DNA from 3 places in the Edwardsiella piscicida genome. Region 3 is predicted to be linked to each of the others. Evidence: predicted binding sites of a transcription regulator. Region 3 holds the regulator's gene; each other region holds the start of a gene.
The links. The regulator LexA, encoded in region 3, represses DNA repair genes until DNA is damaged. The targets are predictions, from matches to a motif close to TNCTGTATGTACATACAGNA.

Region 1 (2,268 bases), 1.7 Mb from region 3:
CGGCGGCGCGTCATCCACCTGCGCCAGCGGACGCAGGCCCTTCATTTCCGGCGCGGCGTCGGACGCATCATCTGACGCCCGCAGACCGGACAGCAGCGGATCGTCCGCCTCGCCCAACAGCGGATCGACGACGCGGTGAGCCTCCGCCGTCGGCGTATCGATATCGGCGACGCGACGCTCATCCGCGTCGTAGGCATCCGCGTCGTATACCTCGGTGTCGTCGTCATCGTCCGCCCGCACATCGCGGCGCGAGCGGTTGCTCATCAAGGTCAGACCACCGAGCAGCAGAGCGCCGAGCTTCTCCGCGATGGTCAACCATGACCAGCCGGTGAACAGCGACAGCCCCACGGCCCAGGCGCCCAGCATCGCCAGCGTAGCCCCAATGCTGCCCAGCAGCGGCAGCACCACGCTACTGATCAGACTGCCGATCACGCCGCCGGAGGCGAAGTAGTACAGATCATCGACGTTCAGCGCCGCCAGCCCACAGGAGGCGATCACCAGCGCCAGCATGCCGATCAGGCGCAGGGCGATGGCAAAGTAATCCACATGGCCACTGTCGTCGCGCTTACGGTAGGCTACCCAGCAGAGGATCACCATGATCGGAGGAATGGCATAGGCCAGTACGCCAAAGACGAAGAACAGTGTATCGGCCATCCAGGCGCCGGCACCGCCGCCGATATTGTGGATCGGCTCATGCCAAGCAGTCTGCGACCAGCTGGGATCGGAGGGATCGAACGTCACCAGCGATGCCATCATATACACGGCAAACAGCGCTACCAAAATCAGCAGCACCTCATACACTCGCCGTCCGCCGCTCACGTGCTTCAGGGTAACTTCTTTTTCTTCTGTATATTCCTGGCTCAAGAAAGGCTCTCCAGGGTCCTGTTTTCTGCCATTGCATGCAGCCTAGGCTGCATGCCCGCCATAAGAACAGCGCCGAGGCGTCGCCCGGCGCTGAAACTGTATACATACACAGGAGTGTACCCAAATTATTGCGGCTTTGCACCTGTCCGCGCGTCAGCGCGTCTTGATCACCAGGCGGTTGCTCTGCTTCACCTCTTCCATCACCACATAGGTGCGGGTGTCGTTCACCCCCGGCAGACGCAGCAGGGTCTCCCCCAGCAGCTTACGGTAGGCGGACATGTCCGGTACGCGGGTCTTCAACAGATAGTCGAAGTCACCGGAAACCAGGTGACACTCCTGGATCTCCTCCAGCTTCTGCACCGCGGTATTGAACTGTTCAAACACATCCGGCGCTCCGCGATTCAGCGTGATCTCGACGAACACCAGCAGGGATGCATCCAGATAGTGCGGATTCAGCAGCGCGGTATAGCCCTGAATGAAGCCCTGCCGCTCCAGTCGGCGCACGCGCTCCAGGCACGGCGTCGGCGACAGCCCCACGCGCTTGGAAAGCTCGACGTTGGAGATACGGCCATCTTTCTGTAACTCATTCAGGATATTACGGTCAATACGATCCAGATCCTTACCAGGGCGTTTCTTATTGTCTGCCATCTTGTTATCTCTCTTATATTCTTCCCTGTTGCCATCCCTGCGACAAGGTCACATTGCCAAGGAATAGTCCCAAAAGAAGACGTTGTGCCTGCCCGTCAACTGGCAATTTCCATTGCCATCTCCTGCGACCGCCGGATGGGACCGGGGTGCCTATTTTCTGCTGGGGTCTCCCCCTATTTTACGTGCCTGCTCGCGCGCTGCCGCCGCAGCGGTGAGCGCAGAACGACCGTCCGTGTGGCCCCGACCATCATGCCACTCACGCACCGGGTCACGTCCCACGAGGCGGCAACCCGGCCTTATGTCACGGGTCACATTTTCATCAGATAAGAGCAAACCCGCCAATCCAGGCAACGTTTCCCCTCCTCTCCTCCATGTTTTCGCAAATGAACAGCCGATTGTCAAAGCAAAAGAAATAAAACTAGAAGAACCTGCCAAATGGTACCTTAAGGCAACGTTTCCCTAGGTTAAAAGCACCACCGTATCCTGGCTCATTTCGCTACTTTTCCGCGCCACTCACCGCCATGGTCTAGCGATAATGACTGGATATTGTCGTATTATCAGTGCATCTTACTAATATTGACTAACCTTATTGATAGTCATTACCTATTACACAGATTGATAACACCGTTGCTGCACGCTTTTTTTACACCGTAAGTTTTTTTAAAATCGAGTCCAAGACGTACCACATTGGAAAAGAGGATTTCATGAGCTCCGTAAAACATTGCAAGCTTCTCATTCTGGGCTCAGGCCCGGCGG
Region 2 (2,268 bases), 1.4 Mb from region 3:
ACGTATTACCAGCGCCATTTTCGACATGGATGGACTATTGATCGATTCAGAACCGCTGTGGCTGCGCGGTGAGCTGGAGGTGTTCAGTCAGCTAGGGCTGAACGTACATGACGATGTACCGGAAACCCTGGGGCTGCGCATCGACCAGGTCGTGCGGATATGGTATCTGCGCCAGCCTTGGCAAGGTCCCAGCCAGCAGGTGGTCTGCCAGCGCATTCTCGATCGGGTGCTGGAGCTGGTGCGGGAGACCCGTCCGCTGCTGCCGGGCGTCGTCAGCGCGCTGCAGCTGTGTCGCGCTCAGGATCTGCGCATCGGGTTAGCCTCGGCCTCCCCCCTCGCAATGCTGCGGGAGGTGCTCTCCATGTTCCAGCTGGAGGCGTACTTCGACCATCTGACCTCGGCCGAACACCTGCCGTACAGTAAGCCGCATCCCGAGGTCTACCTGCGCGCGGCGCAGGCGCTGGGCAGCGATCCGCTGGACTGCGTGACCCTAGAGGACTCCTTTAATGGCATGATCGCCACCAAGGCGGCGCGCATGCGCTCCATCGTCGTCCCCGCCGCCGCCTGTTTTGACGATCCGCGCTGGGCGCTCGCCGACGTGAAGCTGGCCTCGCTGACCCAGCTGACAGGGCGCGATCTGCAGCCCTAACCCCCCGCGCGGCACGGGGCCGTACAGAACCGCACAGAAAGGCCCCGTTTCTGTATATTTATACAGCAAACGCGCGAGGGTGACGCTGTCACCTATTGCAGAATTGTCTGACTGATATAATCTGGATAAATCCACAGTATTCAGATTAGGCACTATCATGACGGCGGAAGGCCACCTTCTCTTTTCTGTCGCCTGCATTATCATGGCGAAAAAGGCCGAGCTGACGCCGGTACTGGCGCACGGCGACTGGTGGCATATGATCCCAGGCGCCCTGCTGACCAGCCTGCTACCGGACATCGACCATCCCCGCTCACTGCTCGGCCAGCGTCTGCGCTGGATTTCCGCGCCGATAGCCCGAGCGTTCGGGCACCGGGGATTCACCCACAGCCTGCTGGCCGTCGCCGGCGCGCTTTACCTGCTCAACAATGAATGGCCCAGCGACGCCTGGGGGATCCCGGCTGACGCCCTGCAGGCCATGATCATCGGCTATCTCAGCCACCTGCTGGCCGACATGCTCACCCCGGCCGGCGTGCCGCTGCTGTGGCCGATCCGCTGGCGCTTTCGCCTGCCGCTGCTGGTCACCCGCCAGGGCAACCAGCTCGAACGGGTGCTGTGTCTGGCGCTGGTGGGGTTCTCTCTCTACTGGCAAGGCAGCCTGATGCCGCTGATGGAATGGCTGCGCCATCACTCCACCTATTGGTAACGCCAGCCGCCCCGACGTAAACCGCAGCACGCGCACCGTCACACTGCGCGCGGCGCGCTGCAGAATATTCCGAAAATATTGTTATATTTAATTCCATTTGATTCTAAATCAGGACGTCAGAGTCCTGATATTCTGTCGCGCATAATGGCGGCATCGCAGGTTGTCGCCCATAACAATGACCATCACGGGTCAGCCCTTTACCGCTGGCGCGCCACGGCGCCGGGGGAGGATGCCCCGAGACTGAAGAGGATTTTGGGATGAATCTACCGCTTATTGGCAACGTTATTGCATTTGTCGCCCTGCTACTGCTGCTGGCTCGCTCGCGCCACACCCGCTGGAGTCTGTCGAAAAAGGTCTTGGTGGGGTTGGTTATCGGGGTACTGTTCGGCCTGGCGCTGCAGCTGATCTATGGCGCCGACAGCCCGGTGCTGAAACACTCGATCGCGTGGTTCAATATCGTCGGTAACGGCTATGTTCAACTGCTGCAAATGATCGTGATGCCGCTGGTTTTCGTCTCGATCCTCAGCGCCGTGGTGAAGCTCCACAATGCCGCGTCGCTGGGCAAGATCAGCCTGCTGGCCATCGGTACCCTGCTGTTGACGACCCTGATCGCCGCGCTGGTTGGCGTTGGCGTGACCGACCTGTTCGGCCTGACCGCCGACGGACTGGTTCAAGGGGGCCAGGAGAGTGCCCGACTGCAGGTGATCCAGGGCAGCTATGCCGGTAAGGTCGCCGATCTAACGGTGCCGCAGCTGATCCTCTCCTTTATTCCGAAAAACCCCTTTGCGGAGCTGACCGGCGCCAATCCCACCTCGATCATCAGCGTGGTGATCTTTGCCGCCATTCTCGGCTGTGCGGCGCTGCAGCTGCTCAAAGACGACGCCGAACGGGGCCCGCGGGTCGTACAGGGCATCGA
Region 3 (2,268 bases):
CGATGCCAGTTTGAAGAACCCACAGGGGGGCGGCTGCGTGGAGGTCTATCTGTCGGATGAGGGCAGCGAGGTCATCATTGAAGTGGCCGATCAGGGCTGCGGCGTCCCGGATACCCTGAAAGACAAAATTTTTGAGCAGGGCGTGAGCACCAAGGCGGAAGAGCCGGGGGAGCACGGCATTGGCCTGTACCTTATTGCCCGCTATGTCGGGCGTTGCGGAGGCACCATTACGCTGGAGGACAACCAGCCCTATGGCACTCTATTTTCTGTTTTTATCCCGAAGGTGAAGAGTGAACATGAATAAAATCAATATATTAATCGTCGAGGATGAAACGCCGCTGGCTGAGATGCACGCGGAGTTTATCCGCAATCATCCCTGCTGCGGCCAGCTGTGGCTGGCCGGCAATCTGGCTCAGGCCCGGGCGATGATTAAAAGTTTTCACCCGGATTTGGTGCTGTTGGATAACTATTTACCGGATGGCGTCGGGGTGCATCTGCTGCATGAGCTGACCCAGCAGCGCTATCCGGGCGGGGTGGTGCTGACCACCGCCGCCAGCGACATGGACACCGTCTCCGAGGCGGTACGCAGCGGCGCCTTCGACTACCTGATCAAACCCATCGCCTACGAGCGCCTGGGGCAGACGCTGGAGCGCTATCAGCAGCGCAACAGCATGCTCAGCGGGCATCAGAATGCTAGCCAGCGTCAGATAGACAGCATGTATAACGCCTATGCGCGCGGCGACAGCAAAGAGGATCTGCCGGTCGGCATCGATGCCCTGACGCTGGAGAAGGTGCAGGGGTTGTTTGTGGACGATACGGTACGCCATACCGCCGAAAGCGTGGCGCAGAGCCTGATGCTGAGCCGTACGACGGCGCGGCGCTACCTGGAGTTCTGTGCGGCGCGTCAGCAGATTGTGGCGGAAATCGTCTATGGCAAGGTGGGCCGTCCGCAGCGTATTTACCGAGCGCAGGGGAAAAGCTGAGCGCCGTCTGGCGGCGGCGGAAAGCACGCCGGGGCCGGCGTTTTGTGTATTTCGCGGTTTTAAATTATCCGCTACCTGTATATACTCACAGCAAAACTGTATAAACGAACAGGGGGCGGAATGAAAGCACTTACGGCCAGGCAGCAGCAGGTCTACGATCTGATTCGCGATCATATCGAACAAACCGGCATGCCGCCGACGCGTGCCGAGATTGCCCAGCGCCTCGGTTTCCGTTCACCCAACGCCGCCGAGGAGCACCTGAAGGCGCTGCAGCGCAAAGGGGTGATCGAGATTGTCTCCGGCGCGTCGCGCGGTATCCGCCTGCTGATGGAAGATGAGACGGGGCTGCCGCTGATTGGCCAGGTGGCCGCCGGCGAGCCGCTGTTGGCGCAGCAGCATATCGAAGGATTTTACCAGGTCGACCCGTCGCTGTTTAAGCCCAGCGCCGACTTCCTGCTGCGGGTCAACGGCATGTCGATGCGCGATATCGGTATCCTGGACGGCGACCTGCTGGCGGTGCACAAGACCCAGGATGTCCGCAACGGTCAGGTGGTCGTCGCGCGCATTGAGGATGAGGTGACCGTTAAGCGCCTTAAAAAACAAGGGAATATGGTGCAGCTGCTGCCGGAAAATAGCGACTTCCAGCCTATCGTCGTCGATCTGCGCGAGCAGAACTTCACCATTGAGGGGCTGGCCGTCGGCGTGATCCGCAACGGCGACTGGATCTAGGCTGTACCCCGCCCCGGAGCGTAGCGCCTCTGCGCCTCCAGGCCAGCGCGTTACCCCGGCCCCCACCCCGCGATCCTTCGGCTCGCGGGGTCTTTTTTTTTGCGGCGTCAGCGCGCCGCGCCGGCGCGATCCGGCCCAACGATGAGAGCGATGTGATGCGAGGCTTTTTCCAGGAAGACAAGGCGCTGTGGCGCCTGGCGCTGCCGATGATTCTGTCGAATGTCTCCGTTCCCCTGCTGGGTATCGTCGACACGGCGGTGATCGGCCATTTGGACTCGCCGGTTTATCTGGGCGGCGTGGCGGTGGGCAGCATGGCCACCACCTTTTTGTTTATGCTGCTGCTATTTTTGCGCATGAGCACCACCGGGCTGTGTGCCCAGGCGTTTGGCGCCGCCGATCGCCCGGCGCTGGCGCGGGCGTTGGTGCAGCCGCTGATCATGGCCCTGCTGGCCGGGGTGGGCATCATCCTGCTGCGTCAGCCGCTGAGCGCGCTGATGCTGCAGATCGTCGGCGCCGAGGCCGCGATACAGACGCAGGCGCAGCTGTTTATGCAGAT

Region 1: a site for LexA is predicted at 959-978, ahead of L1P05_RS10520 (DNA translocase FtsK 4TM domain-containing protein). Genes of this name have one in related genera too.
Region 2: a site for LexA is predicted at 698-717, ahead of L1P05_RS07685 (metal-dependent hydrolase). Genes of this name have one in related genera too.

Annotation. Positions count from the first base shown of each region.
Region 1 is NZ_CP090968.1:2,318,248-2,320,515, forward strand. It holds gene L1P05_RS10520 (DNA translocase FtsK 4TM domain-containing protein) at 1-864, opposite strand, end outside; gene lrp (leucine-responsive transcriptional regulator Lrp) at 1,018-1,512, opposite strand; gene trxB (thioredoxin-disulfide reductase) at 2,217-2,268, shown strand, end outside.
Region 2 is NZ_CP090968.1:1,678,120-1,680,387, reverse strand. It holds gene hxpB (hexitol phosphatase HxpB) at 1-649, shown strand, start outside; gene L1P05_RS07685 (metal-dependent hydrolase) at 807-1,352, shown strand; gene L1P05_RS07680 (L-cystine transporter) at 1,610-2,268, shown strand, end outside.
Region 3 is NZ_CP090968.1:258,250-260,517, forward strand. It holds gene dpiB (sensor histidine kinase DpiB) at 1-304, shown strand, start outside; gene dpiA (two-component response regulator DpiA) at 297-983, shown strand; gene lexA (transcriptional repressor LexA) at 1,104-1,712, shown strand; gene dinF (MATE family efflux transporter DinF) at 1,868-2,268, shown strand, end outside.